DNA from 4 places in the Hymenobacter sp. UYP22 genome. Region 2 is predicted to be linked to each of the others. Evidence: riboswitches for the same ligand, from Rfam matches in the RefSeq annotation. Region 2 holds a riboswitch; each other region holds the start of a gene.
The links. A riboswitch is a leader RNA that binds a small molecule or an ion and turns the genes downstream of it on or off. The one in region 2 is predicted to bind S-adenosylmethionine.

Region 1 (7,544 bases), on a different contig from region 2:
CTGGGGTTCACTATGCCCATATCCAGGCCGGCCCGAATGGCGTGGTACAGGAACGACGAGTGCATGGCCTCACGCACCACATCGTTGCCGCGGTACGAGAAGCTGATGTTGCTGACGCCGCCGCTGGTGAGGGCGCCGGGCAGATTCTGCTTGATCCAACGGACGGCTTCGATGAAGTCCAGCGCGTAGTTGCGGTGTTCCTCCATACCGGTGCCCACGGTCAGGATGTTGGGGTCGAAGATGATATCCTCGGCCGGAAACCCGACTTCGTTCACCAGAATGTCGTAGCTGCGCTGGCAGATTTCGATGCGCTTCTCGTAGGAGTCAGCCTGGCCGTTTTCGTCGAAGGCCATAACCACCACGGCCGCGCCGTATTGGCGCACGGTGCGGGCGCGCTGCTTGAACACTTCCTCGCCTTCCTTCAGCGAAATGGAGTTGACGATGCTCTTGCCCTGCACGCATTTCAGGCCGGCTTCTAGCACGCTCCACTTCGAGGAGTCAATCATAATCGGCACCCGCGAAATGTCGGGCTCCGAGGCAATGAGGTTCAGGAACGTGGTCATGGCCTGCTCGGAATCCAGCATGCCTTCGTCCATGTTCACGTCAATCACCTGAGCACCGCCTTCCACCTGGTCGCGGGCTACTTGCAGGGCTTGCTCGTAGGCACCGGTACGGATGAGGCGGGCGAAAGCGCGGCTACCGGTCACGTTGCACCGCTCACCCACGTTCACAAATAGGCTTTCCCCGGTGATGCCGAACGGCTCCAACCCGCTCAGGCGGGTGGCCTGGGGCACTTCCGGCAAGGGGCGCGGCTCGTACTTTTCGGCCAGCTTGGCTAGCTCGGCAATGTGCTGGGGCGTGGTCCCGCAACAGCCGCCCACCACCGTCACGAGCCGGTCGGAGAGGTAGCCTTCTACCACGCCCGCAAACTCCTGCGCCGACTCGTCGTAGCCGCCAAAAGCGTTGGGCAAACCGGCGTTGGGGTAAGCGGAAATGTGTACGTCGGCAATACGGCTCAACTCCTTGATGTACACCTTGAGCTGGTCGGCCCCGAGGGCGCAGTTCAACCCCACACTCAGCAGCGGCAGGTGGCGAATGGAATTCCAGAAAGCTTCTACCGTCTGCCCGCTCAGCGTGCGGCCCGAGGCATCCGTAATGGTACCGGAAATCATGACGGGCACCACCCGGCCACCTTCGTCGAAGAACTTCTGCACCGCGTACAGCGCGGCTTTGGCGTTGAGCGTGTCGAAGATGGTTTCGATGAGCAGCGCGTCGGAGCCGCCGTCAATCAGGCCGCGCACCTGCTCGTGGTAAGCGGTGGCCAGCTCGTCAAAGGTCACGGCGCGGAAGCCAGGGCGGTTGACGTCGGGCGAGAGGGAGGCCGTGCGGTTGGTGGGGCCAATGGCCCCGGCTACAAAGCGTGGCTTGGCCGGATTCTGAGCGGTAAACTCGTCGGCGGCTTCCTTGGCCAGCCGAGCTGACTCGTAGTTCAACTCATATACCACGTGTTCCAGCGCGTAGTCGGCTTGGGCAATGGTGGTGCCGCTGAACGTGTTGGTTTCCACCATGTCGGCCCCGGCGGCAAAGTACTCGGCGTGGATGCCCTTGATGATGTCGGGGCGGGTGAGGCTAAGCAGGTCGTTATTGCCGCGCAAGGGGTGCGAGTGGTCGGCGAAACGGGTGCCCCGGAAGTCCTCCTCGGTCAGCGGGTGGCGCTGAATCATGGTGCCCATGGCGCCGTCCAGCACCAGGACGCGCTGGCGCAGAATGTCGTAGAGGGGCGAGTCGGGGCGGGCGGAGGCGGTGAGAACGGTCGGCATATCGGCTCTTCTAAGGAAAATCAGCGGCGAAAAGTGCCTATCCAGAAAGAGCCGGGCGCGGAGGCCGGTTCCGTACTTATCTTCTTTCAAGGCCCGCAAAGGCCTTGAAAAGGGAGTTAGCACCTTGTTTTATTTCAGGTTGCTAAGACGTCATTGGGCCCAATCCCTCGGTCTTTCTGGATAAGTAACACAGCGAAGATACAGCGCAAGCCGCTAAAAACAACAAGCCCGGCCGTTGGCACGGCCGGGCTCTAAGCAAGGAGTAGTGAGGTAGCTAGTCCTTTTTGATGCAGTTGGGCACGGTTTTACCGTCTTTCTTCTTGGTACCGGCTTGCTCGTAGCCTTTCCAGCAGGGGTCTTTTTTGGCGGAGGTTTCTTTCTTGTCAGCCATGGGATGGGGTGGTTTGTTAGTTACGGGAGAGGTACCGGGGTGTACGCAGGAGTGGGCCGCCGAGTTGAACTGGGCAGGCGAGGGGGGGCGGCGTCTGCTGTCTTGGCCGGGCCCGGCCTATGCCCGGGCCGGCAGAGCAGGGCGTTTGGTGGAATGGGACAATGATGCGCTGAGTGCTTCGTTGAAATGAAAGGCAGTTTGCCTAGCTTGGGTCTTCCTTATCACTTCCGCTTTTATCATGCTACCACTATCCTATGCCGCCGGGGTTGCCGCCCTGCTCCTGGCACCGCTCCTCAGCCCCGCCCAGACCCTGACGCCGCGCGGCCTGACGGGCACGTATTACCGGGGACAGAATTTCGAGCGGGCCGTACTGACGCGCATTGACAACCAGCTGGATTTTGAGTGGCGCAAGCTGCCGCCCGCCCCGGGCGTGCCGGCCGAGCATTTCTCGGTGCGCTGGACGGGGTTTCTGGAAGCCCCCGTGACGGGCCAGTACGTGCTGCACCTGACCGTGGACGACGGCGTGCGGGTGTGGCTGGACAACCAGCTGCTGTTCGACTCCTGGCGCGACCAGTACTTTACCAAGGGACAGGCCCGCGTGCGGATGGAGGCCGGGAAGCGCTATGCGCTGCGGGTGGAGTATTATCAGAACGCGCTGGACTCCCGGCTGCTGCTGGCCTGGCAGCGGCCCGACGCGTCGATGGTGGATTTCTTCGGTAGCCAATCCAACGTTCAGCCCATTCCAACGCGCTACCTCTGGTCGGCGCGGCCAGTGCGGGTTAAACTCACCAACGCTGCTGATTCGGCGGCCTATCTGGTCGCCCGGCGGGGCCGTATCAAGTCTACGCCTGTAAAGGCGGCCCTGGTCATCGGGTACCGCCCGCGCCCCACGCCCGCACCGTTGCCAAAACCCACGCCCGTTCTGACTACCAAACCAACTCCCCGGCCCGTCGTGGCCAGCCGGCCGCGCCCGCCTAAGAATGACCGGCCGGCGCTGGCGGAGCTGGGCAACCTGGCCAAAGGCGCGGCCGTGGAACTACCCAACCTGTACTTCACCCAGAGCACCGCCGAGCTGCTGCCTTCGAGCCAGCCCATGCTCAACGAACTGGCCCAGACCCTGCGCCGTCAGCCCGCTCTGCGCCTGGAAGTGGCCGGCCATACCGATAACGTGGGCGAGGCCCACCTGAACCTGCGCCTCTCCCAGCAGCGGGCCCAAGTGGTACGTCGCTACTTGGTCCGGCAGGGTATCGATTCGGTGCGGCTGACGGCCGTGGGCTACGGGGGAACCCGGCCGGTGGCCGATAACCGCCAGCCAGAGCAGAGGCCTCGAAACCGTCGGGTGGAAGTAATAGTGCAGTAATAGCCTGAGCTGCCGCGTGTACGTACATCAATTTGGCCAAGGCTCAACAACCTCAGCAGTTTCGCGTAAGGCATAAGCTCAGCACTATTCCTTACCACTTCCGCTATGGCTGCAAAGAAAGCTGCGACTCCTAAACAAGACGCCACTCCCGCAAATCCTATTCCCGCCAAAGCCGCCAAAACGGCCGCTACGCCCGCCGCCAAACAGGCGTCCAAAGTTGCCGCCGAAGTGCCTGAGCCCGTGAAACGCCCCACGGCCAAGGACATGAAGCAGCACGCCCAAACGCTGCCCTACCCCGCCAAACAGGCCGACATGAAGCTGCAGCCCGGCATGAGCTTCAGTACCTACCGGGCGGCTGGCAAGCTGCAGGATAAAATTGCCCTCATAACCGGTGCCGACTCGGGCATTGGGCGGGCGGTAGCAGTGGCGTTTGCCATGGAAGGAGCTCACGTGGCTGTTCTCTTCAACGAAAACGTGGAAGATGCCGAGGAAACCAAACGGCTAATAGAAGCTCAGCAGCGCCGGTGCATTCTGCTGCAGCTGGATGTGCGTGACCCGGAACAGTGCAAGCAAGCCGTGCGCCGCACCCGCGCCGAGTTAGGTGGCCTCAACATTCTGGTCAATAACGCGGCCTTCCAGATGGCCCAGGAGAAGTTCGAGGATATTTCGGAGGAGCAAATCCGCCGCACGTTCGATACTAACATTCTCGGCTACATCTGGATGGCGCAAGCCGCCATTCCTCACTTCAAGCAGGACGACTGCATCATCAACACCGGCAGCATTGTAGGCCTCACTGGCATTCCTATTCTGGTGGATTACGCCTGCACGAAGTCGGCCATTCATGCCCTTACCAAAAGCCTAGCTACTTATCTGGGAGAAAAGGGTATCCGGGTGAATTGCGTGGTGCCCGGCCCCGTCTGGACGCCCAACATTCCCGGCACCATGCCCCGGGAGGAGGTGGAAAAATTTGGCTACGAGGTGGCCCTGGCCCGCCCTGGTCAGCCTGAGGAGCTGGCTCCTGCCTACGTGCTGCTGGCCTCCCAGGACGGCTCCTTTATGACTGGCTCCCTGGTGCACGTTACCGGCGGCAAAATGAGCAGCGACCAATAAGTAAACGGGTGAAGCGGTGAAGTTGCGAAGCGCCGTTGGCCAGCAGCTGCCTTTCACAAGTTCGCAAACTCTCCACCTCACCCCTATGAAATATCCCCAAGGCACCGTCCGGGCGCTGCTTGATTCCGAGCATGTGACGCCCGCCACCAAAGCGGCGCTGGAAGCCCGGCTCACTATTTCGACAAACTATGTGCCGCAGTTTTTCGACGCCGATACCTACCAGTTGTTACGGGCCGTGGCTGCCCGCCTTTTCCCCCAGCCCGAACGGGAAGCGCCCATTGAGCTGGCCCCGAACGTGGATAAGCGGCTGGCGGAAGGCCGGGCCGATGGCTGGCGCTATGATGTGATGCCCCCCGACCGGGAAGCCTACCGGCTGGGCCTGGGTGGTATCAATCAGGCGGCCCAGGCGCAGTTTCAGCAGCCGTTTATGGAGCTTAATGAAACCGCCCAGGATACTGTGCTGGGGCAGTTGGCGGCCGAAAAAGCGTCGGGTGAAAACTGGGCGCAAGTGTCGCAGAAATACTTTTTTGAGGAAATGCTGGCCGAACTGACGGAAAGCTACTACGCCCACCCTCTGGCCCAGGAGGAAATAGGGTACGTGGGCATGGCCGACCAACCCGGCTGGACGCGCATCGGCCTCAACGAGCGGGAAGACCGGGAACCTGCTGAGAGTTAGTGAGTCAGTGAAATGGTGAGTTTGATGGTCAAACTGCATCATGTAAGCTGCTTACGTCGATGGAACGTCCAACCCACCATCTCCCCACTTCACCATTTCACCGCACATGCCCGAAGAAGAAGTACTCGAAGAAGGCGTGCTGAACCCGGTTCAGCCCGAAATACAAGACCCACTGCTTAAAAATATTCTGGCCGAGAATGAGGCGGCCCCGGCCGCTACCCCTACCGAGCAGGAGCAACCAGCTGCCCTTCCTGATTTTATTGAGGAAGTAGACTGCGTGGTAATTGGTACTGGTGCGGGTGGAGCGCCCCTGCTGGCCCGGCTGACTATGGCCGGTTTAAAGGTGGTGGCCCTGGAAGCCGGCCCACGCCGCGACCCGACCAAAGACTACGCCACCGACGAGAAAGCCCAGAACTTCCTGTTCTGGAATGATGAGCGCCTTTCGGCCGGGCAAAACCCGGTGGCTTTCGGTAAAAACAACTCCGGCACCGGCGTGGGTGGCTCCACGTTGCACTACACCGCCTACACGCCCCGCGCCCACCGTGGCGACTTAAAGCTGCACACCGACTTTGGGCAGGGTGTAGACTGGCCGTTTGGTATCGAAGAGCTGGAGCCGTACTACGAGGAAATAGAGCACTTTCTGGGCATATCGGGTCCTACGCCTTACCCCTGGGATGCTGGCCGCCGCAAGGGCTACCCGCTGCCTCCGCTGCCACTCAATGGAGCGGCCCAGCTTATGGAGCGAGCCTGTGCCCAACTCGGTATTACCACCTCTCCGGCGGCCAACGCGGCGTTGTCGGCGCGCTATTACCAGGAGGGCATTGGCTGGCGTGAGGCCTGCACCAACCGGGGCTTTTGCCAGGCGGGCTGCAACCGGGGCGCCAAAGCCAGTATGGACGTAACCTTTCTGCCCTTGGCGGAAAGCTACGGGGCCGAAATCAGGGCTGATGCCTACGTGACCGAAATTGAGCGCGACGCCACCGGCCGCGTAACGGGCGTGGTGTATGAGCAGCACGGCCAAACGGTGCGTCAGCGTTGCCGCCATCTGTTTTTGTGCGCCGGGGCCGTAGAAACGCCGCGCCTGCTCATGCTCAATAAGCTAGCATTAAGCAGCGGGCACGTTGGCAAAAACTTTATGGCTCACCCCGGCATGCAGGTCTGGGGTACTTTCCACGAAGATGTCCGGCCCTACAAGGGTATTCCGGGTGGCCTGATTTCCGAGGACACCCACCGCCCCAAAGACGCCGATTTTGCCGGAGGGTATTTGCTGCAAAGTATAGGGGTGATGCCCGTTACGTTTGCCACCCAAATGGTGCGCCAGCGTAAGCTGTGGGGGCAGCCCCTGCGCGACTATATGCGGAGCTACAACCACGTGGCCGGCATTAATATTCTGGGTGATTGTCTGCCGCACGAGGCCAATTTTATGGAGCTCAGTGAGGAGAAAGATGCGCGCGGCCTGCCCAAACCCCGCCTGCACTTCACGGCCCAGGAAAACGAGCAGCGCATGAACCGCCACGCCGAAAAGCTGATGCGGCAGATTTGGGAAGCGGCCGGCGCCACGGATATCTGGGCGTTTGAGCGCTACGCTCACGTCATTGGCACGGCGCGCATGGGCCTGAGCGGCGACGATGCAGTGGTGAACCCGGATGGTAAAGCCTTTGATGTGCCCAACCTCTATATATGTGATAACTCCGTGTTTCCCAGCGCCCTGAGCGTGAACCCGGCCCTCACCATTATGGCCCTGAGCCTGCGCACTGCCGATAAGTTTCTGGAAGCGCAAAACCGGCTGGATACCTGATTTGGGTTGTCAGTTACTGGTTGTCAGACTCTGATAGCAACCCGCCGCTGACACCCAGTAACTGACTTCTAACACGTCATGTCCAAGAATTTTCTTACGCACATTAAAGACCGGTTCGGCGACGGCCGGTATGAGGGCGACCAGTTTGGTGGGGCCGGTGGCCACGATGGTACGGGACTGCCCACCGGCACGCCCGGCAACTTCATGTTTGCCACCGGTGTGGAGTGTTCTTATCCTACTATTGCCAACGGTACCATCCGGCGCGATTTGCTGGCCGAAACCGACCACTACAACCGCTACAGGGAAGACCTGGGGCTGGTGAAGGAAATGGGCCTGAAGGTGCTGCGCTATAATCTGCCTTACTACCTCATTCACAAGGGACCCGGCCA
Region 2 (7,544 bases):
CCGCATGCAGCAAAAGCCCACGCTCCTGAACCGCGTAACGCGGCGGGTGCAGGCGCGGCTGAATGCGCTGCTGCCGGAAAAAGTGCATGTGGCCATTACCGTGGCTATCCAGAAAATGGTGCAGGGCGTACTGTTTGGCTCCACGTATACCACCCAGCGGCCGGTGCCGGAGGGTACACTGGAGGAGCGGGAAGAGCGGGTACGGGCGCGCATCCGGGCATACCGAAACACGGCGGCCCTGGAAGGCGGCGTAACCGGGGCCGGCGGCTTTCTGTTGGGCCTCGCCGATTTTCCGCTGCTACTAGGCATCAAACTCAAACTGCTGTTTGACATTGCCGCCCTGTACGGCCACGATGTACGCAGCTTCCCCGAGCGGCTGTATCTGCTGCACATCTTCCAACTAGCCTTCAGCAGCCAGTACACCCGCCGCGAAACCTACCGGCAACTCGCCGATTGGCCCACCACGGAAGCCACCATGACGGCCGAATCATTTGACTGGCGCATCTTCCAGCAGGAGTACCGCGACTATATTGACCTGGCGAAACTGGCCCAACTGGTGCCGGTGATAGGGGCTGCCGTGGGCGCGGTGGCCAACTACCGCCTACTCGTGCAGCTCGGCGAAACGGCCATTATGTGTTACCGCCTGCGCTGGTTTGCCGAGCAGGGCCGTTTGCCGGATCAGGCGTAGAAACGTGGTCCTTCGTGGTTGCCGCTGGAACAACGGACCCAGGCAGCCTCCCTATGCTCCAACGCAGCATGGCTACGCCTCCTCACCAACAAACAGCCCCGACGGAAACCATCGGGGCTGCTGGGAGAGAGAAAGTAGGGGAGGCTAGCTTTTGCCTTGTTTCAGGCCCGGCTTCATGCCCTGGCGGTGCGCTTTGTGCTTCGCCATTTTATCGGCTTGGAGTTGGGTGTATTTGGCGTACTGGTCGGCACTCAGGATTTGCTTGAGCTGGGCTTCATACTGGGCTTTCTCCGCCTTCATGGCCTCGTGATGCTGCTTTCTGTCGGCGGGGGCGGCTGTGCCGGCCTGGGCTTTGTGCGCCTGCATCTGCTGGGCCCGGGAGAGGTGCAGCTGGCGCACCTGCTGGGTTTGGGTGGCCGAAAGTCCGAGCTTTTTGGTTAGGCTTTGGGCGGCGTGGTCGGCGCGCTGCTCAGGGGTTTTGGCAGTTTTGGTGCCCTGCATTTTTCCACCTTTCATGTGCTGGCCGTGGGCGGCTTTCACCGGAGTGGTTTGGGCCGAGGCCACAGCGGCCGACAAGGAGAAGGCGGTCAGAAGAACGAGGAGCTTTTTCATGAGGCTATGGTGAAGGAGTTGTAGTTGAGTGGAGAGGCCCGCCACCGTCCGGACTGGCAAGCGGGCTGCTGATGGAGCATTTGCAAGTCCGGTGCCAGTTTTGGTGCCAATAGGGTAAAACAGCCTCCCGTAAAAATTTAAATTTTTCGATTAAACCTCAGTCTGCGTCCTGCGTCGCGGGTTTTTAGACGGCTTTGGGTGTCATAAGATGACAGTCAGTAGGTAGGGTTTCCAGCCCATGCCTGACATAGCAGCTACTAGAGAAGTGGCTGCGCATGGAGGCCGTTTTTTGCTCTGTTTGCGGGGGCAGCAATCCGGCTTTACCTTTGCGGCATCAATTCTTTTTAGCCGAAGGATTGTTTTTATACAGAGGCGCTGAGAGACAGGCTCGATGACGCGTCGGCAACCACCCGCAAGCTGCGGAACGGTGCCAATTCCTGACCATATAAAAACAAGTTGCCGTGCGCTTTTTGCCCTGCTTACCAGCCCGTGTTGCCGTTTCTGCCGCCATTTTGTGCCCCTTGGGTACGGCCGCAGCCTGTTGTAGCCCGCGTTGTTGTAGCTAGCCCGTAGCCCAGAGCGTGTGCGCCGCCAGGTGCCCGCCCGCTATTCTCTGCTAGTACTGTGCCGGAGCCGGGCCTGGGGCTGGTTGCCTGACGCCCGTGGCCGCGCCGGTTTCAGCGTAGTGCGGCCCGCTTCATCTGCTTACTTCCCTCTTTTTTACGACCTGCCGGGCCGTAGTCCGGCGTACCTTTTTATGCTTAGAAAATCACTGGAACTGCTGCGGCAGGAGGCGGCCGAAACCGGCGCCGGAACGCTCAAACGAAGTCTGAACGGCTTCAACCTCATTGCCATTGGCATTGGGGTAATTATTGGAGCGGGCTTATTCTCACTTACTGGCATTGCGGCGGCCAACAACGCCGGCCCGGCCGTTACGCTTTCGTTCGTGGTGGCGGCGGTGGGCTGCGCCTTCTCGGCGCTGTGCTACGCCGAGTTTGCCTCCATGGTACCAGTAGCCGGTTCCGCCTACACCTACGCCTACGCTACCATGGGTGAGCTGTTTGCCTGGATTATTGGCTGGGATTTGGTGCTGGAGTACTCAGTAGGCGCGGCCACGGTGGCCATCAGCTGGTCGCAGTACCTGCTTAAGTTTCTCAGTAAGTACGGCATTAACCTGCCCCCGCAGCTGGTCATGTCGCCCTTTGAAACGGCCACGCTGGCCAATGGCAGTGAGGTGCACGGCTTCGTGAACGTGCCGGCCATGCTCATCGTGCTGGCCATCACCATGATTATCATTCGGGGTACCTCGGGCTCAGCCTGGTTTAATGCGCTGGTCGTTACGCTGAAGGTGGCCGTGGTGCTGGTGTTTATCGGCTTGGGCTGGCAGTACATCGACCCCACCAACTATCAGCCCTACATTCCGCAGAACACCGGCACCTTCGGGGAGTTTGGCTGGAGCGGGATTTTGCGCGGGGCCGGGGTGGTGTTTTTCGTGTTTATTGGCTTCGATATTGTGGCCACCATGGCGCAGGAAACCAAGAATCCGCAGCGCAACATGCCCATCGGTATCATTGGCTCCCTGCTAATTTGCACCGTGCTGTTCGTACTGTTCGGGCACGTAATGACTGGTTTGGCCAACTACACCGAGTTTAAAAACAGCGCCGCACCCGTGGCCATTGCCATCGAGAAAACGCCGTACGCCTGGTTGTCCTCGGCTGTCATTCTGGCTATCATCATCGGCTATACCTCCGTAATTCTGGTGGATTTGCTGGGTCAGAGCCGGGTGTTTTTCAGCATGGCCAAAGATGGGCTGCTGCCCCCGGTGTTCTCCCGCATTCATGAGCGTTTCCGCACGCCCCTGCAGTCGAACTTGCTGCTGGGCCTGTTTATTGCCCTGTTTGCGGGCTTCGTGCCTATTTCCGTGGTGGGTGAGATGACGAGCATTGGTACACTGCTGGCCTTCGTGATGGTGTGCGTGGGTATTCTGATTATGCGCAAGCGGGAGCCAGATGCTCCGCGCGGCTTCCGCACGCCCTGGGTGCCAGTGGTGCCCATTCTGGGTATTCTCACCTGCGTGGTAATGATGGTATCCTTGCCCTGGGAAACCTGGCTGCGGCTGGCGGTGTGGCTGGCCATCGGTCTGGCCATTTACTTCGGCTACGGTCGCAAGCACAGCAAGCTAGGTAATCCGGCAAAAGCTGAATAGGAAGAAAAGAAGCTAGCAGGTAAGCCTGTTGCCGCAGCCGGGACCGTAAGGTTTCGGCTGTTTGCGTTGCTGAGCTCCTTGCGCGTAGCTTTGGCTCTCATTCTATTCAGTTTTTCTGTGGAATCTATTGTTATCGAAGCGCCCGTGGCGGCGCCCAGCCCGCCGGCTACAGTGTATCCAACTATCAAGGAAAGCTGGGCATTTTTGGGGTGGTATCTGCTACTGTCGTTGCTGGTTGGGGTGCCCATTTTACTGGTCGGAGAGAAGCTGCTGGGTATGACCCGGCCCGTTACGCTGCTGCTCATGGGCGTTGGTACCAACGCTGGCTTGCTGGGGATTCTCTGGTGGAAACAGAAGGTGCGCTGGCCCGGTATCAACCTGCACGGCCACGTGCCCGGCTGGCTGCTGCTCGCCTTGCCGGTGCTGGTGGTATCAGCCGACATGGTGCTGACGCTGGTTCATTTTCTGCACCTGCCCAAGTTCTCCTCCGGCGAAGCTTACCGGGAACTGATGAAAGTGCCGGTCGTTGGGTTTCTTATGCTGTGCGTGGTGGCACCAGTATTGGAAGAACTGCTGCTGCGCGGAGTGGTATTGCAGGGGCTATTGCGCAACTTCCCCACCCGTCCTTGGATTGCCATCGGCCAGTCGGCCCTTGTTTTCGGGGTTATGCATATGAATCCGCCGCAAAGCCTAGCTACATTCTTTCTGGGGTTGCTGATGGGCTGGCTGTATTACCGCACCCGCTCCCTGTGGCTGTGCATGGGTGTGCACTTCCTTAACAATTTCTTCGCGTTTAATGCGCTGTTGTATCAGAAAGCAGGTAAATCCACCGACGAGGTAGCCGCCTTTGGTCACCCCTGGGCCTACACCGTGGTAGTGGTGCTGAGCGCACTGGTGTTGTGGAGCTTGCTATGGATGGTGCAGCGTGCCACCTCCCCGCCACCGGTCCATTCGCCGGTCGACGAGCTTCCGCAACCGGCCGAATTGCAACCGAACAGCATATAAATAGCCGGTGAAACTCTGCGCTAAGATGAGAACCGCCCCATCGGAACATTCCGGTGGGGCGGTTTGGCATTGAAGCACAAACGAATACAGGGGCTACATGAACACCTTGCGCAGGGCCCATAGGCTCCACACAATTACCATCAGGCCCACGCCCACAAACATCCAGCGCACGGGCAGGCGGCCGGCTAGGCGGGCGGCCAGGGGCGCGGCGGCCACGCCCCCGATAATCAGGCCCAGGATAATCTGCCAGTGCGAAATGCCCAGGGTGGCGAAGAACGTAACGGCGCTGGCAAACGTGACGAAAAACTCCGTGACGCTGACCGAGCCGATGACGTACTGCGGGGTGCGGCCCCCGGCAATAAGCGTGCTGGTAACCAGGGGGCCCCAACCGCCCCCGCCAAACGAGTCGAGGAAGCCCCCGGCCGCCGCCAGCAGCCCCAACTTCTGGTGCTTTTTACGCGGACCGGGCTTAGAAAAGGCCTTTGAGATGATGCGCACACCCAGCAGCAGCAAGTACGCCGCCAACAAGGGCTTTACGTAGCTGCCGTACTTTTCCCCAAACGTGGCCAGCAAATACGCCCCCGTAATAGCGCCCAGCACGCCCGGAATTAGCAGGACTTTGAACAGGCGCTTGTTTACATTGCCGAAGCGGTAGTGGTGGTAGCCCGAGGCCCCGCTGGCAAACATTTCGGCGGTGTGGATGCTGGCACTCACGGCGGCCGGCGCAATGTTAAGGCTCATCAGGCTGATGGCCGTAATTACGCCGTAACCCATGCCCAGCAGCCCGTCAATCAGTTGGGCCCCAAACCCAATAGCCACGAACAGCCAGAAGGTTTCGGCGTGGGTGGCCGCCGTCCACACTTGGCTCCAGGTGAAGTAGTAGCTCAGAATGTTGAATACCAGCATGGCCGCAAATGCTAGCAAGGAGGCCGTGGCAATACGCCGCCACCGCAGCGCCGCCGGCGACTCATAGGCCGGCCCGCCAGTCAGCTCGGCCGTCACGGCATTCAGCGACTTCACTTTATGGGCGAAGTCGCCGCCCACCTTCTCCCGGATACTGGCCATACGCTGGAGCACATCGTGCAACTCATCGGGCAGGGCATGGGTGAGCATTTCGCGCAGGCGCTTGGCAATGGTGGGCGACTTGCCGTTGGTACTGATGGCAATTTTTAGGTCGCCCTTCTGCACAATGGAGCCCAGGTAAAAGTCGCAGGCGGCGGGCGTATCGGCTACGTTGCAGAGCAGGCGCTGGCGCGTGGCATCCGCCCTGATGCGCCGATTCAGCTCCTTATCATGCGTGGCCACAATCACCAGGTCGTGGCCCACCAGCGTGGTGGGGTCGTAAGGCTGCTCACGCAGCTGCACAGCCGGGTGGCGCTCGGCCAGCACCCGCAGCTCCGGCCCAAACCGGGTGGCCACTACCGTAACGGCCGCATCGGGGCTGTTGGCTAGTATGGCCGAGAGCTTTTCGTAGCCTGTCGCCCCGCCGCCTACCAGCAGTACGCGCAGCTGTTCCAGCTTCAAAAACACCGGAAACAACCGGTTGCCATTGGGCAGCTCGGGCTGGGGCAGGGCGCTATCGGAGGAAAACGGCATGACGAAAGGTAGGTACAAGCAGCCGGGCCGTGGCTGGGCCTAACGCCGGTACTGGCCGGGGCCTGGTGCGCAGGCCAACGGTCAGGCAGCATGCCCGGCGTTGCCGCCCAACCCTCAACGGAGCTGGGCAGTGGTTGGGCGGGGGCTTTTCTGTAAACCGAAAAGGCCGCTGGCAGTTAGGTTGCGGCCGTAAAGTAGGCGGAATTACTGGCCCGGCCGCAGCGACGGGGCAATTTATTGGCCCAGCCGCTGGCTCAGACCCTTAAGCAGGGCCGTTACCTCGGGGGCTACGCCCGTAAGCAGAATCAGGCCGGCGTACACCCCGGCAAGGGTAGTGGAGCGGAGCAGCATAGTGAGCAGGGCCGAAGGCAGAGTGGGTACTAGCCAGCCGGCCAGCCCGGCGGCCGCAGCAATCAGCAAAATCAGCGGGATGCGCCAGGTGAAGGGTTGCATACCGAAGCTGCGCCACACAAACCAGGTACGGGCCAGGTTGATGCTTATTTGGGCCGCCACGGCCGCCACGGCTGCGCCCACGATGCCCAGCCGTGGAATCAGCAGCACATTGAGAAGGATGGTAAGCAGGGCCAGCGAAACGTTAAAAATCAGATCAAAACGGTAGCGCGGTGAGGTAACGAGAATGAGCCCATTTACTCCCGTAATGCCATCGAATAAGCGGCTGCCCAGCAGCAGCAGCACCACTACCGTGCCCTGGGCATAATCGGCGCGCATCAGGGAGTAAATGAAGTCCAGGTTGAGCCCGATGCCCAGGGCCAGAAAGCAGCCGATGAGCGTGTTGAGGCGGGTGGTGCGGCGGTAAAAATCGGTCATGCCGGTCAGGTTCTGCTCTTTCCAGTAATCGGCCAGCAAAGGGAAGGCAATCTTGTTGAGGGAGCGGGCCGGAATAGCCAGGGCGGTGCTGATGTTGAAGGCAATACCGTAGATACCGGCTGCCGCCAGGTTCACCTGCGCCCCCACCATTAGGGTGTCGATATACATGATGATGCTGCCGGCCAGGGAGCTCAGCAGCGTGAAGGCACCCACGCCCAGCAGCTCGCGTACCGGCCGCACTGCCAGTACCGCCCGCCGGGGCCGCCAGTGCAGCTCCCCGATGCGCACCAGGTAGCCGGTGAGCAATAATACCAGCGCCCCGTTCACGCCCACGTACCAGAGCACGTACCCATGAAACGTGAGCCAGCCTTGGGCAAACAGCAGGGCCCCACCCAGAATCAGCAGCCGCAGCAGAATATCCTGCAGAAACGAGGAAAATGCCGTGTGGTAGAGGGCTTTGAGGTAGGCATCGAGTAGGGAGTAGAGCAGCGTAAACAGCGCAAACACGGCCCCCCAGAGGTAGTAAGTGTTGAGTAGGGCCGCGTCCTGCTCGTATAGCCCTATAAGAAACGGCCGGCTCAACAGATATAGCCCCAGTACCACCACAAA
Region 3 (7,544 bases), on a different contig from region 2:
CACCTGCTCTGATGGCCGACGCCAATAGCACAACCATTGGCTTACTTCTTCAGGTACTTCCGCGACTCCATCACCCGAAACTCCGGGTCACTGGCGAAGATGCTTTGCAGGGAGCCGATGTGCGCGGCCCCGAACAGCGCCAGCACCCGCTGCGGGCGGCTCTGCAAGGCCTGCGTGACGATGTTGGAGTAGATTTTATAGTCCCGGTTTTTGAACACCGAAATCAACTCCGCCCCAATGTAGCGGGGGTTTACGAAGGCCGTATCCACGGCCGCATCGGGGTTGGTGAAGCGGCTGTTCATTACCCGGGCGGGCGTCACGTAGCGCAGCCGGTACACCAGGTTGTACAGCTCCGGCTGGTTGATGGCGGCCAGGTACCGGTACAGGGGCAAGCTCCCATCTTCCAGCGCGGCCCTTTTGGCGCCGGCTACTTTGCTCAGCTCCGCGCCAGCCTGCTGGTATACCTCAATATTCTGGCCGGTGCGCAAAATACCCTGCGATGTACCGCCCGGGGCATTGGCGCAGTAAATTTTGGGCAGTTGCAGCTGCTTGCCCAACCGGAACGCCACCTGGTAAATCTCACTGCGGCCGCCGGGCAGGGTGGCCAGGTCCAGCTTACCCTGGCGGTACAGGGCGTAGAGGCTGTCGAGGCGGGGCTGCTCCTCGGGCAGGGCTTCTACCACCAGCATATCGGGTTGGTAGTTGGCAATGGCGGCCGTGAAGCGGCTGATATTCTGCTGGCCTTGGGGCGTCAGCACATCGGTGGTGGGCTTATCGGCTTTGTAAATCTGGTTCAGATGGTCGCAGCCCACAACCATAACCTCGGTGGTGGGCTTCTGGGCCAAGCTGGCGTAAGAAAAAGCGGCAAACAGGATGGAAAGACAGGTTTTCTTCATGAATGGCAAGTAGATAATCGGCTAGGCTATGTGAACAGTCGCGCCGAAGGAACGTCATGCAGAGCGCAGCGAAGCATCTCGTGTGCGGAAGTCTGCTTACCCTCGCAACATCAGCACGCGAGATGCTTCGCTGCGCTCTGCATGACGTGCTATGTAAAACATTTCGTCGACTGTCCACACGCTCTAGAAGCGCGAGTTACAATCAATGGTCGGATAATCAGCTGCTGGCCCGCGGGCCGGTGCGTATGTCAGCAACTGGCTTGAGCCCGCCGGGTACAAGCCAGTTGCTGGCAGCTGCTGGCCCAGAGGACGCCTGCTGCTTGCCAAAACGTTGCCCGACGGCTCTTAAAGCAGAATAATTTCATTGAAAAACTGCGGCAATCAGACCCACAAAGCAGGTATTTATAACACCTAAATAGCGCTTAAAATAAGCAAAAAGGAATATTTTGAGCACGAACGCCCAGGTGGAACTGTTGCCCTAATAGCCGGCGCTGAAACAAAAATTTGGTTTTTCGAAAAGCGCGCCAGTACATTTGCAACATCAATTCTTTACCCCACAAAGGATTGTTTTTATACAGAGGCGCGGAGAGACAGGCTCGATGAACCGCCGACAACCCCCGGAACATCCGGAACGGTGCCAAGTCCTGACCATATAAAAACAACAACGCCGTGAAGTCCTTCACCAGCACCCCCAGCAGTACCCGTACCCGCGCATCCGTACAGCATGGATGTTGTGGCCTGATGCGTGGCGCCGTCTGTATGCGGATGGTGGGCATGGGCTGCTAAGGCATAGGGTTACCCTTTCTTGCTTTTTGCTTGCCGGTAGAGCGGAGCGGTAGCGCGCCACTGTTCTACGCCGTACCCGGGCCCACCATGCCCGCGGGGTTTTTCTGTGCGCCGACTGCTTCGGCCTCTGGAATAGCCTGATCCTCCCTACTTCCTTTCTCCGCAAACTGCTAGTTCCACCGGCCCCTTGCCGGCCTACTGGCCCCCGGCTGTGCACAAGCTGGGTGTAGGAGCGGAAGTTTTACCCCAGGGTTTTTGCCCTCTTTGGTATTCACCTCCCAACGCGCCCGCGCAGCCCCCGAGTAGGCTGCTGTTACGGCTGCGCATGCTCATCCCTTGCTTTTTCTGCAGTATGAAATCCTCTACCCTTCTGGCGGTGCCAGCAGTGGTGGCAGGCCTGGCCCCGGCGAGTTTCGCCCAGACGGCCGCCTCCTCCATAACCGGCACCATCGTAGATGCCACGGACCGCAGCCCCTTGCCGGGCGTTACGGTGGTGGTCCAAGGCACCACCGTAGGCGCCTCTACCGGCCCCGATGGCACTTTTTCGCTGACCCTACCGCCTGGTAGCAGCACCCTAACAGTTAGCGCCATTGGCTACGAAAGCCAGACCGTGGATGCTTCCGCCGGCCCGGTGCGTGTGGCCCTGAAAGCCGACGTGAAGCAACTATCGGAGGTGGTGGTGACGGGCTACAGCGAGCAAAACCGCAAGACCCTGACCAGCGCTATCAGCTCGGTGAAGGGTGATGCGCTGAAGGACATTCCGGCGGCCAGCCCCGACCAGCTGTTGCAGGGCAAAGCGCCCGGCGTGCAGGTATCGGCCAACTCGGGGGTGCCGGGCGGCGGGGTGTTCATCCGCATCCGGGGCAGCAACTCCGTGAATGCCAGCAACGACCCCCTGTACGTGGTGGACGGGGTGTTCATCAACAACACCAACCTGATTGCCACCGGCCTGGGCAACCAGGTATCCAGCAACCCGCTGGCCGACATCAACCCCCAGGATATCGAGAGCATCGAAATCCTGAAGGACGCCAACGCCACGGCCATCTATGGGTCGCGCGGGGCCAATGGGGTGGTGCTCATCCAGACCAAGCGCGGCAAGGCCGGCGACAAAACCCGCATCACCTTCAACACCTACCACGGCTGGTCGAAGGCGCCCAAACAGTACGAGCTGGTGAACGGCCCGGAGCTGGCTCAGCTGGAAAACGAGCGGTTTCTGAACGACGGCGGCAACCCCGCCCAGCTGCCCTACCGCCCAGTGGCCGCCGGGGGGCGCGGCCTACCCGAGGAGCAGCAAACCTACGACCGGCTTTCTGATGTGTTCCGCACGGCCCAGACCCAGAGCTACGAGCTGTCGGCGGCCGGGGGCTCGGCTAAAACGCAGTTCTACATCGGAGGCGGCTATTTCCGGCAGGAAAGCATTGCCAAGCCTACCAACTTCGACCGGTTTAGCCTGCGCGTGAACCTGGATAACTCCGTGACCGATAGGCTGCGCATTGGAACCAGTACGGCCCTCACGCGCACCCACCGCAACGTGAGCAGCAACGACAACAACCCGGTGGGCGTCATCAACTCGGCCCTATTTCCGCGCACCAACCTGCCAATTTACAACCCCGACGGCACTTACGCCAAGTACGGCTCCTTCGATAATCACCAGGCCCTGATTGACAATCTGAACAACGATGCGGTGGGCTCCCGCGTCATCTCAAATGTGTATGGGCAGTACCAATTCGGCAAGCACCTGACCCTGCGCAGCAGTTGGAGCATCGACTTCAACGACATGTACGAGAACAACTTCAACAACACGCTCATCCTGGCCGGGCAGCCCCGGGGCACGGCTACTTCCTTCCTATCCCGCGACATCACTCTGCTCAACGAGCAGACTTTGAACTACTCGGTGGATTTCGGCGAGGACCATTCGTTGCAGGCCCTGGTGGGCAATACCATCCAGAAAAACACCTTCCAGCGCACCAGCCTCTCGGGCCAGCAGTTCCCCAGCAATGATTTGACCAGCATTGCCTCGGCCGCTACCCAAACGGGTTCCTCGTCCCGCTCCCAGGCCGGGCTGTTATCCTTCTTCGGCAAAGCTACCTACAGCTTTAAGCAGCGCTATACCGCCGATGTGAGCTTGCGGGCCGACGCATCCTCCCGCTTCGGGGCCGACAACCGCTGGGGCTACTTCCCGGCCGTGGGCCTGGGCTGGCGCCTGAGCGAGGAAGAGTTTATCCGGAACCTGAACGTGTTTCAGGAGCTGAAGCTGCGCGGCAGCTTGGGCAAAACGGGCAACCAGGCCGGCATCAGCGACTTTGCCGCCCGCGGGCTGGTGCAGGGCGGGGCCAACTACCTCGATTTGCCCGGTACCGCCCCCCTTCAGCTGGCCAACCCCAATTTGAGCTGGGAAAGCACCCGGCAGTGGAACGTAGGCCTGGATGCAGCTGTGCTGCAAAACCGCCTGCTGCTGGAGCTGAATTACTACGACAAGTACACCTCGGGTCTGCTGCTGAACGTGCCGGTGCCGCGCAAAACGGGTTTTGCCTCAGTGGTGGAAAACTACGGGGCCGTGAGCAACAAGGGCTTCGAGGTGCAGCTAACGGCCAACTGGCTGCCCCGCACCTCGGCCGTGCAGTGGAGCACTACCGCCAACGTGGCCCGCAATGTGAACCGCATCGAGAAGCTGGCCGCGCCCATTACCTCCGGCTCCCGCGACATATTCCGGCTCGAAGAGGGAGCTCCGCTCTATTCCTTCTGGCTTTATCACCAAACCGGCGTGAACCCCGAAACCGGCGACGCCCAGTACAAGGACGTGAATGGCGACGGGCAGATTTCGGTGGCCGACCGCCAGCTGGTGGGCAACGCCTGGCCCAACTATTTCGGGGGCGTAACCAACTCGGTGAGCTACAAAGGCCTGGATTTTGGCTTCACCCTGAACTTCGAGCAAGGCGCGAAAATCATGAACATGAACCGCTTCTTCCTGGTGCACGGTGGCACGCAGAGCAACATCGGCTACCTGCGCGAACAGCTGGACCGTTGGCAGAAGCCCGGCGACATCACCAACATTCCGCGCCTGACTACCAACCCGGCCTCCAACAACTACGGCGGCGTGGTGCAGAACCTGAGCGACCGGTACCTGGAGGATGGCTCCTTTCTGCGCCTACGCACCATTTCGCTGGGCTACACGGTGCCCCAGCAGGTAGTAGGCCGGGCCCGCCTCAACTCCCTGCGCGTGTACGTGCAGGCCGCCAACCTCTTCACCATCACGCCCTACTCCGGCCTGGACCCCGAGGTGAACTCCCAGAGCGGGGTGAGCAACACCAAAAACTTCGACTGGGCCACCGTGCCCCAGCCCCGCACCTTCCAGGTGGGCCTCACGGTGGGCTTATAACCAAGATATAAGCCCGTCATGCTGAGCGCAGCCGAAGCATCTCTACCGCTTCGTCCACACGATTGAGTTAGCCAGCGGCAGAGATGCTTCGGCTGCGCTCAGCATGACAGTACACCCTGTTTTCAGAATCCGACTTCGATGAAATCTTCGCTATACCACTTGCTGTTTGCCGCCGTGCTGGGTGCTTTTACCCTGAGCATTTCGGCTTGCAACGACCTGCTGGACCCCACGCCGGTGCAGCAGCTCCCCGACGACCAGGCCATTACCGATGCCAGCAGTGCCCGCTCCGCCACCATCGGCGTGTATGACCGGGTGCAGGCCTACTATCAGCTCAACTGGCCGGTGCTGGGTTTTCTGCCCGGCGAGAATGTGCGCTTCAATGGTACGCTGAACCAGTTTCTGCAGATTGACCAGAACCAGCTCAGCGCCGACAACGTGCTCATTACCGAGGCCTGGACCCAGATGTACCAGGCCGTGAACGGGGCCAACAACGTGCTGGCAGCCCTACCCGGCATCAGTGACCCGCTGCTGACGGCAACCGAGAAAAACCAGCTACTGGGCGAGGCTTACTTCCTGCGGGCCCTGGTGTACTTTGATTTGGGCCGGGGCTGGGGTGGAGTACCGCTGGTGCTCACGCCCACCCGCACCAAGGAAAACGGCCGGGGAATCCGGCGCAGCACCCGCGAGCAAACCTACGACCAGGTGCTGGCCGACCTAACTCAGGCCGAAAACTTACTGCCCGAGGCTGCCACTCGCAACCGGGCCGTAAAGGCCGCCGCCCGCGCCCTCCGGGCCCGCCTGCACCTCTACCGCCAGCAATGGGCCGATGCTGAAGCCTACGCCACTCAGGTAATCGGGAGCAGCAATTACGGCTTGGTAACACCTTACCGGACCATTTCCACGGCACCCTTCCTGAGCCGGGAATCGGTGTTTGAGCTGACGTTCAGCAATTCCGACGCCAACTCCATGTGGAACAACTGGTTCCCGAGCGCCCTGGGCGGACAGTTTAACTTTCAGCCCGTACCGGCCGCCATTGCCCTGCTCAACGACCCCACCGTGGGCGGCAGCCGCTCAGCCCTGCTGGCTACCACGGTTATTGCCGGCAGCAACGTCACCTACGGCAACCTCTACAGCCGCTCAGCTCAGCGCGACGACCCTAGCTACGTGCTGCGCCTGGCCGAGCAGTACCTTATCCGGGCCGAGGCCCGCGCCAAGCAAGGCAAGCTCACCGATGCCCTGACCGACCTGAACGCCGTGCGCAACCGTGCCGGAGTGCCGGCCAGCACCGCCGCTACTGCCGACGCTCTGCTACTCGCTATTGAGAACGAGCGGCGGGTGGAGTTTGCCTTCGAGGCCGACCGGTGGTTTGACTTGGTGCGCACCGGCCGGGCCGGGGCCGTGCTTGGCGTTACCGACCAGCGCCGCTGGATATTCCCTCTGCCCTTCAATGACCTGGTAGCCGACCCCGACCTAGAGCAGAATCCCGGCTATTAACCTGATTCCACCATTTTTTTCTTCTCTCACATTTTCCATCCCATGGCAAATTCACCCAAGCCCATCGGTATTTATTTCGAGCACCCCGAATGGTTTAAGCCGCTGTTTGCGGAGCTGGACCGCCGCGGCCTGCCCTACGAGAAAATTGACGCCGCCCACCACCTCTTCGACCCCTCGGAAACAGAGAGCCGCTACTCGCTGGTGGTAAACCGCATGAGCTCCTCGGCCTACCTGCGCGGGCACGGCCAGGGCATTTTCCATACGGCCGGCTACGCCACCCACCTGGAGCGCATCGGCACGCGCATTATCAACGGCTCGGCGGCTACGGCCATCGAAACCAACAAGGCCCGGCAGCTCAGCCTGTTTGCCTCACTGGGGCTGAAGTTTCCGAAGTCGTTGGTTATCAACCACGCCTCCCGCGTGCCCGATGCGGCCCGGCAGCTGCAGTTCCCCATTGTGGTGAAGGTGAACATTGGGGGCAGTGGGGCCGGCATCATCCGCTTCGATACCATTGAGGGCGTGGAAGCCGCCGTAGCCGCCGGGCAAATTGACCTGGGCATCGACCAAACTGCCTTGGTGCAGGAGTACGTGACGCCCCGCGGCGGCAATATTCACCGGGTAGAGACTCTGAATGGCAAGTTTCTCTACGCCATGAAAGTGTATACCAGCGGGGAGAGCTTCAACCTGTGCCCGGCCGAAATCTGCCAGATTCCGGAGGAGCCGGCGGCCGGTGACTTCTGCCTGACGGAAGCGCCCAAGAAAGGTATTCAGGTGGAAGCCTTTACGCCCCCGTCCGAGGTGATTGAGGCCGTGGAGCGCATTGTGGCCGCTGCCAAAATTGACGTGGGCGGCATTGAATACCTGATTGACGACCGGACCGGCGACGTGCTCTTCTACGACATCAATGCCCTGTCCAACTTCGTGGCCGATGCCGTGAACGTGGTGGGCTTCGACCCCTACGTCCGCTTCGTGGACTACCTCGAAACCCA
Region 4 (7,544 bases), on a different contig from region 2:
TTCGGCGGGGGTAGCGGCTTTGGGGTAATGGTAAGCGAAGCCCTGGCGCAGCGCAACCAAATCGGCCAGTACGGCCGAGCCGGTGGGGTGCCCGCCGGCCCCACGCCCCCGCAGAAACTGCTCCCCGGCAAAATCGGCTTCCAACACTACACCATTGAACTCATGGTCAACACTATACAGCGGCGACTCAGGGCCTACTAGCTGCGGCGTTACCAGGGCGGTTATGCGGCCATCGGCCAGGCGCTGCAGGCCGGCTACTACTTTAATTTTCTGGCCCTGGCTGGCAGCAAAGGCAATATCCACCGCACTGATGCTCTCAATGCCCAAATTCAGCACTTCCTCCGGGTTCAGGAAGGAGCCATAGGCGTGAGCAGCTAGTAGCACGGCTTTGGAGCGCGGGTCGAAAGCGGCCATATCTAGGGTCGGGTCGGTTTCGGCGAAGCCTTTGTGCTGGGCTTCCCGCAACGCCGGCGTGTAGTCGGAGCCATCCTCACCCATGCGCGTGAGCACGTAGTTGGAGGAGCCGTTCAGAATACCCGTGAGGCGGCGCAGCGGCTCCTGCCCAAAATAGGCGTCCAGCGTCCGGATAATGGGGATACTGCCGCATACGGCCGCTTCATACAGCAACGTGCCCTGCCCGGTGCGCTGCAGCTGCACCAGCTCGGGCAAGTGGCGAGCCAGCATAGCCTTGTTGGCCGTCACTACGCGGCGGCCCCGGCGCAACGCCTCGCTCACCAGCCGAAATGCCGTGTCGGCATCATCAATGAGTTCCACCAGCACGTCCAGGGAATCATCGATAAGCAGCGCCTGGGCGTCAAACTCAAACCGCTCGGCGGGCAAGGGGCGGGCTTTGTGCGGGGTTTTTACGGCAATGCGGCTGATAACGAAGCTGCTTTCCGGGTGCTGCTGCAGAATATCGTACAAGCCCTGGCCTACGCAGCCAAATCCAATCAAACCAACCCGCCACGCTTGGGCAGGGGCAGAAACAACGGAAACGGGTAGGGAAGCAAGGTTAGTGGACATACGTCTGGACGTAGAATCGTTCGAGGAAATGAGTGATTTGAGCGGTTTCAATCAGAAAGCCATCGTGGCCGTACTGCGAGTCCATCTCGGCGTACATGGCCCCTTTGATGTAGCGCGCCAACTCCTGCTGCTCCTGGGGCGGAAACAGCACATCGGAGGTAACGCCCACCACCAGCGTGCGGGCCCGGATGCGGCCCAGCGCCGCCTGCACGCTGCCCCGGCCCCGCCCCACATTGTGCGAGTCCATGGCGTGGCTGAGCGTCACGTAGCTGTAGGCATCGAAGCGGGACACCAGCTTGTCGCCTTGGTAACGCTGGTAAGAACTGGCCAGAAAATCGGTGATTTTGGCCTCGTTCTGGTCGGTTTGGGTACTGCCGTAGGCGCCGTAGCTGCGGTAGCTGAGTAAGGCCACGGCCCGCGCTGCCCGCAAACCCGCCGCCCCGCCCGCCGGGGTAGCCTGCTGGTAGGTTGGGTCGGCGAAGATGGCCAGCCGTTGAGCTTCATTGAAGGCAACACCCCAGGCCGAGTGCCGGGCACTGGTAGCTAACAGTAGTAAGTTCTCAAATACGGCCGGGCGCTGAACGGCCCATTCCACGGCCTGCTGCCCACCCAAGGAGCCCCCAAGCAAGGTATGGATACGCGTCAGGGCCAGGTGTTCCCGCAACGCCTCGTGCACCGCCACCATGTCGCGGATGGTAATAAGCGGAAACTGCTGGTAGGCGGCTTCCCCACTGGTGGGGTCTGGGGTGAGCGGACCAGTAGTGCCGTAGCAGGAGCCCAGCACGTTGGCGCACACGATAAACCACTCACTCGGGTCAAAATGACAGCCAGGACCTACCAAACCGGGCCACCACTCCTGTACATCGGAGTTGGCCGTGAGGGCATGGCACACCCACAGCACATTGTCGCGGGTGGGGCTCAGCTGCCCGTAGGTGTGGTAGGTTACCTCCACGTGCGGCAGCACGGCCCCGTTTTCCAGCCGCAGCGGCCGAGGCAGACGAAACACGTGGGAATCTTCGGAAGGCATTGTGTAGGAGTACTAAAGGAATGCAGTAGGGTAGGATGGGGCTAAAAAGCCACCATGCTGAGCTTGAAGGAGTATGACGCTCTGATCTTACCTAGATGCTATGAATCAAAAACTAGCCCGCGGGCGGAGTCGAATTCTACCCGGCTCCGCCCCGGCTAGGTGCGGGCACCCCTGCTATTCCCGGAGTCTCTCTCGTAAGCCCGGGAATGGGGGCCCGCGCTGCGTGCTGGAAGTTGTGCCGCCGATGGCTCTCTCACCTGCCCTCGGCGGCTTCAACCCCTCTCATAGTTTTACACTTCCAGCGGTGCAGCGTGTTCAGTTTCGGGTTCGGGCAGTAGGGTGCTGTGGGTGTTGGGCGAGGCGGCGTTGCGCACCGCGTCAAATGCCTGCTGCAAATCGGCCCGGATATCCTCAAAATGCTCAATGCCCACCGATAGGCGCAACAACGTGGGCGACACGCCGGCCGCGCGTTGCTCCTGCTCCGAAAGCTGCTGGTGGGTAGTAGCCGAGGGCTGAATGATGAGCGTTTTGGCGTCGCCTACGTTGGCCAGGTGGCTGACCAGCTTCAGGTTATCAATGAACTGGGTGGCAGTTTCCTTGGAGCCTTTGATGGCAAAAGTGAGTACCCCACCGTAGCCGCGCTTCAGGTATTTCTGGGCCAGGATGTGGTAGGGGCTGCTTTTCAGACCAGGGTAGTTCACGGCTTCCACCTGCGGATGCTGCTCCAGCCAGTTGGCCACGCGCAGGGCGTTTTCCACGGTGCGCTCCACCCGCAGACTCAACGTTTCCAGGCCTTGGAGCAGCAGGAAGGAGTTGAACGGGCTCTGCGAGGGGCCAAAGTCGCGCAGCCCCTCTACCCGGGCCCGGATGATAAAGGCGATGTTGCCAAACGGGCCGTTTTTGCCGAATACGTCGTTGAAAATCAGCCCGTGGTACCCATCAGATGGCTCCGTGAACTGCGGGAACTTGCCGTTGCCGAAGTCGTAGGTGCCTCCATCCACAATTACGCCACCCACACTGGTGCCGTGGCCGCCAATCCACTTCGTGGCCGATTCCACCACAATGTTGGCCCCGTGTTCCAAAGGACGGAACAGGTAACCGCCGGCCCCAAACGTATTGTCCACAATAAGCGGCAAATCGTGCTTGCGGGCAATGGCGGCAATAGCCTCGAAATCAGGAATGCTGAAGCTGGGGTTACCGATGGTTTCCAGGTAAATAGCCTTGGTCTTCTCATCAATCAGGGCCTCAAACTTGGCGGGCTGGTCGCCATCGGCAAAACGGACTTCAACGCCTAAACGCTTGAAGGCCACTTTAAACTGGTTGTAAGTGCCGCCGTACAGGTGCGTGGTGCTCACAAAGTTGTCGCCGGCCTGCAAAATGTTGTTGAGGGCAATAAACTGCGCTGCCTGCCCCGAGGATACCGCCAGGGCTGCCACACCACCTTCCAACGCCGCCACCCGCTGCTCGAACACGTCGGTAGTCGGGTTCATCAGGCGAGTATAAATATTGCCAAACTCCTTCAGGGCAAACAGGTTAGCGCCGTGCTCAGCATTCCTGAACACGTAGCTGGTAGTCTGGTGAATGGGTACGGCGCGGGAACCGGTTACGGGGTCAGGCTGCTGGCCGGCGTGGAGTTGGAGGGTCTCGAAATGGAAGTTCTGCGTGGACATGGCAGGGCTGAGTTTGAAGACGTTGGGGGTAGGAAGAGAACCTGAAAGGCAGAGCCGCCGCGAGGGGAATAAGGCCGCGTTGTTCATGCCAAATTGTTGACGATGAAGTTGGTAACGCGTGGGTTGCCTGCCGGATGCCTAGTAGCAGGCACCTTCGGCTCGGGCCGAAGCTAGGCTGGGAGGGAAGAGGGCTGCGGGGCCGGGCTTGCGGCTAGCAACAGCAACAACACGCGCTGCTACAGCAGCGCATTCGCATTCGGCCGGTAGCGGCTGAGGCAGCCGGGGCAACGCAAAAAACCCACGACGAAACAGCAGGCGCAATGGCGGCTGAGGCGGTAGGGGCTGAAAAGGCGAAAGCGAGGGTGTTTTCCATGGTACTCCTGAGTTATATGCCCCGCCGCCGGATGGCTGGTCGGGCAGGAATTGGCACCTTTCGCGCGGTCGAAGGTTGCCAGTGGGTCAGGGAGCCTGTTCTCTCGCCACTTCTGTATAAATCCTATGAGAACTTCCCCGCCGCGAGCGGAGGAGTACCGAGTTGGTAGTGCAAAGGTATAAACGCAGATTTGATATCTGCAAGCATTATTGGGGAAAATGCTGAAATTATTTTTTCTGGCTAATGTCGTTTTATAAACGGATGAGATTATGCGTAAAACATTGTTAATAAGCGGGTAATATAGATAAAAGAGAAGGTAGATATGCCGGGCGAAGTTAATCAGTGACTAAGTTGATCTGTATAAGCCAATAGCTCCAGTGAACAGCCAGGCTGAGTTATTGCGAGTAGCAAGGGGGCTGGCGCACAAAAAAAGCCGCTCTTATAAGAGCGGCTTTCTTGCATATTTTAAAGAATTAACCTTAGCTGGAAGCTTTGGGCAGGGTAAGCACCTGGCCTACTTCAATCTTGTCAGGGTCGGAGCCAATGATGCCTTTATTGGCCTCATAAATCTGGTGCCACTTGGTGCCGTCGCCGTAGTGGTTGCGGGCAATTTTCGAAAGGGAATCACCGCTTACTACGGTATAGGTTTCGCCTTCGGTAGCGGCGGGCTGGTTGGCGTTGCCGAAAAAGTCGGTAGCACCACCGGCGGCAGGTTTGGCGGCTGGCTCAACAGGTTTCTTTTCGCCGTCGTTCGAGAGAAAATCAAACAGTCCCATAGGAGTAGAATCGTTAAGAGTGGGAGGGGAAGCACCGACGTTCGGCCGGGTTGGCAGTCAGTCAGATGCTTCTTACGCCGTGGCAGACATTAGGTTGTAGCTGCACTATGTTCCGCTGGAGCAGGCATCCGCCGGGCAAACATCTTGCGGCGGGGTTCCGTACTAGACGCATTATCGGCCGTTGCGCCGTTGAGTTTGCCACATCCTTCACCCTATTCACTCTCCCCATGAAAACCCTGACCTCTCCCTTCCGCCTCCTGGCCAGCCTGCTGGTGTTGTTGGTTCTCTTCACGGCTGCATCCTGCGGCAGCAAAGAGGGCAAAGTAGAAGGTGTAAATATGCTGTACGGTGCCCAAAGCAAAGTATGGAAAACCGACAAGGAGCTGAGCTCCACCGGCGACAAAGTAAAGCAGACTGATGCGCAGGAAGACGAGCGTATCACCTTCTTCGCCAACGGCCAGTACAACATGACCTCCGCCGCTGGTGCCGTAAACGGTAAGTACGATTTCGACCAAGCTGGTAAAAAAATCACCATGACTCCCGACGGCGCTGCCCAAAGCAACACGTTTGATGTAGTTACCCTCACCGATGACAAGCTGACGCTCAAAGCTCCTACCGGTGCTGAGCTGAAACTCGAAAAAGAATAACCCCGCTGCTAGGTTTGTATAGCAGTCCAAAAAACTCAAAAAAGCCCTTCTGCCCAGTGCAGAAGGGCTTTTTTGATGCATTTTACCGGAAGTATGTAGCTTGCTGATCAACTACATACTATTGTTCCTATGTTTTCTATCCGAATGCTGGCCCTGAGTGGCTTGCTAAGTATGCTTGCCGGGCCGCTACTGGCCCAAAATGCGCCCGGTACTACGGCGGCCGTTGCGCCAATCAAAACCTACCCGGTGCGCACCATCAACCCAACGGACGCTGACTTAAGTGACCTGGAGTTTTTACGGCAGGAAATTGGTCCGGCGCGGGTAGTCATGCTGGGCGAGCCCACCCATGGCGTGGGTACGGCTACCGAGGCCAAAGTCCGGTTGATCCGGTTTCTGGCGGAGCGCATGGGCTTTACCACCGTGGCGTTTGAAAGCAGCCTATATCCGTTAGATCAGGCCGAGCGGGCAATTCAGGCGGGCGCTCCGGTTCCGGCCGCCATTGCCGCTTCCGTGTACCCGGTCTGGACGGAAACCCAGGAGTTTCAGGCGCTGCTGCCGCTGCTGGGCAAGGGCAAGCTGCACGTAGCCGGCTTCGACTCGCAGGTGGGCTGGGGGCACGATGATATGCTGGACGACCTGGAAACCTTTCTGAGACCCGAAAAAGGTAGCTCCGATATTGCCTACGACTACCTGGATGAGTGCATCAGCACAATGGGAGAGCACAACATCTTTCCTCCTTCGCACCAGCTGGTTTTCTTCAAGATGCAGCTTGGCAAGGCGCGAAAAATCCTGGATAAAGTAGCCGCTGGCCCGGACGCTAAACGCCGGGAGCGGGCTGGTTTCTGGTTGCAACAGTTGCGGAGTATACAGGCCCTGGCCCAGGACTACGCCTCCAACGACCCTGGTGCCAAAGATTCGGCCACGTTTAAGGCCGCCGACAGCAACGCCCGCGACGCCCAAATGGCCGATAACCTGCTGTGGTACCTGCGCAACCATCCCCAGGAAAAGGTGATTTGCTGGGGCGCCATCGGGCACCTGTCCAATACCACGGCCGGACTGGATCAGGAAGAGTTAAAAGGATTTCGCCCGATGGGCCAAGCCGTGAAGGCCGCGCTGGGAACGGATGCGGTGTATGTGTTCAGTACAGTAGCCGGTAGTGGTAAGCATGGGTTTGGGTACTGGGGTAAACATCAATCCGTCCCGGCTCCGGCTCTCGGGACACTGGAGGCCGAACTGCTGGCTCAAGGTCAGGAGTACAGCTTTGTGAGCCTGAAGCACGACGCGCCGGGCCGCCGGCTAACCACTTATGCGTTTGAATTTCTGCCGATTTCCGGCCCCTGGAGTGAGGCAATTGATGGGCTCCTCTATCTGAAAACGATAGCCCCGCCCCAGCCTGTGCTGCCGACGGCTGCCGCCCCGCCCAGCCAGGCTGTAGGCGCTGCGGCTCCGCCCGCCGTGCTAAGCCGGCAACGGGCCAATGTGCGCCCAATAGCCGGTAAAACCAGTGCTGCGCTTACGCTCACTGGCACAGTGCTCGACCGCAAAACCGGCCAGCCAGTTCCCTTCGCCACGGTGGCCCTACCCGCCCGCAGTGCCGGCACCGTTACGGACGCGCAAGGCCGGTTCCGGCTGGAGGCCCGGCTGGGGGAGCAAGTGCAGGTGAGCAGCATCGGTTACGAACCGGCTACCCTAGCGGCGCAGCACGCTACGGCCCTACATGTGCGCTTGGTTCCGGCGGCCTTTGCCCTGGCCGATGTACGCGTGAGTGCCCAGTCGCAGGACCCAAAGCGCATCATGAAGAATGTTATCAAGGCCATTGAAACCAACTACGAGCGGCAGGACTATGCCCAGGAGCTGTACGTGCACCGCCGCATTATGGGGTTCGATACGCTGCGTCATGAGCTGGAATACACCGGCCGGCAATGGACGCCTGCGGGCTACCAACATTGGGCGGGCGGCTTTTTGATGCTGGAAAAGCGGCCGGTGATACAGGTACAGGAAAAACGTGAGGCAACGACGAAGGCTGAC

Region 1: it holds a riboswitch for S-adenosylmethionine, as region 2 does, so the genes downstream of both, metH (methionine synthase) here and ABIB60_RS02910 (amino acid permease) in region 2, are expected to answer to the same signal.
Region 3: it holds a riboswitch for S-adenosylmethionine, as region 2 does, so the genes downstream of both, ABIB60_RS09550 (SusC/RagA family TonB-linked outer membrane protein) here and ABIB60_RS02910 (amino acid permease) in region 2, are expected to answer to the same signal.
Region 4: it holds a riboswitch for S-adenosylmethionine, as region 2 does, so the genes downstream of both, ABIB60_RS04210 (O-acetylhomoserine aminocarboxypropyltransferase/cysteine synthase family protein) here and ABIB60_RS02910 (amino acid permease) in region 2, are expected to answer to the same signal.

The regions. Positions count from the first base shown of each region.
Region 1 covers NZ_JBEPPK010000002.1:514,810-522,353, reverse strand. Annotated here, with positions in the region: gene metH (methionine synthase) at 1-1,820, opposite strand, end outside; SAM riboswitch class I at 1,894-2,007, opposite strand; gene ABIB60_RS05665 (PA14 domain-containing protein) at 2,450-3,571, shown strand; gene ABIB60_RS05660 (SDR family oxidoreductase) at 3,677-4,681, shown strand; gene ABIB60_RS05655 (gluconate 2-dehydrogenase subunit 3 family protein) at 4,767-5,357, shown strand; gene ABIB60_RS05650 (GMC family oxidoreductase) at 5,464-7,155, shown strand; gene ABIB60_RS05645 (family 1 glycosylhydrolase) at 7,234-7,544, shown strand, end outside.
Region 2 covers NZ_JBEPPK010000001.1:671,583-679,126, reverse strand. Annotated here, with positions in the region: gene ABIB60_RS02920 (EcsC family protein) at 1-688, shown strand, start outside; gene ABIB60_RS02915 (DUF4890 domain-containing protein) at 833-1,300, opposite strand; SAM riboswitch class I at 1,660-1,752, shown strand; gene ABIB60_RS02910 (amino acid permease) at 2,058-3,506, shown strand; gene ABIB60_RS02905 (CPBP family intramembrane glutamic endopeptidase) at 3,624-4,511, shown strand; gene ABIB60_RS02900 (TSUP family transporter) at 4,605-6,107, opposite strand; gene ABIB60_RS02895 (lipopolysaccharide biosynthesis protein) at 6,342-7,544, opposite strand, start outside.
Region 3 covers NZ_JBEPPK010000004.1:234,916-242,459, forward strand. Annotated here, with positions in the region: gene ABIB60_RS09540 (hypothetical protein) at 1-28, shown strand, start outside; gene ABIB60_RS09545 (DUF5694 domain-containing protein) at 42-896, opposite strand; SAM riboswitch class I at 1,464-1,555, shown strand; gene ABIB60_RS09550 (SusC/RagA family TonB-linked outer membrane protein) at 2,035-5,061, shown strand; gene ABIB60_RS09555 (RagB/SusD family nutrient uptake outer membrane protein) at 5,200-6,555, shown strand; gene ABIB60_RS09560 (ATP-grasp domain-containing protein) at 6,598-7,544, shown strand, end outside.
Region 4 covers NZ_JBEPPK010000002.1:174,533-182,076, reverse strand. Annotated here, with positions in the region: gene ABIB60_RS04220 (homoserine dehydrogenase) at 1-1,023, opposite strand, end outside; gene metX (homoserine O-acetyltransferase MetX) at 1,013-2,050, opposite strand; gene ABIB60_RS04210 (O-acetylhomoserine aminocarboxypropyltransferase/cysteine synthase family protein) at 2,341-3,720, opposite strand; SAM riboswitch class I at 4,103-4,216, opposite strand; gene ABIB60_RS04205 (LysM peptidoglycan-binding domain-containing protein) at 4,573-4,869, opposite strand; gene ABIB60_RS04200 (lipocalin family protein) at 5,097-5,516, shown strand; gene ABIB60_RS04195 (erythromycin esterase family protein) at 5,646-7,544, shown strand, end outside.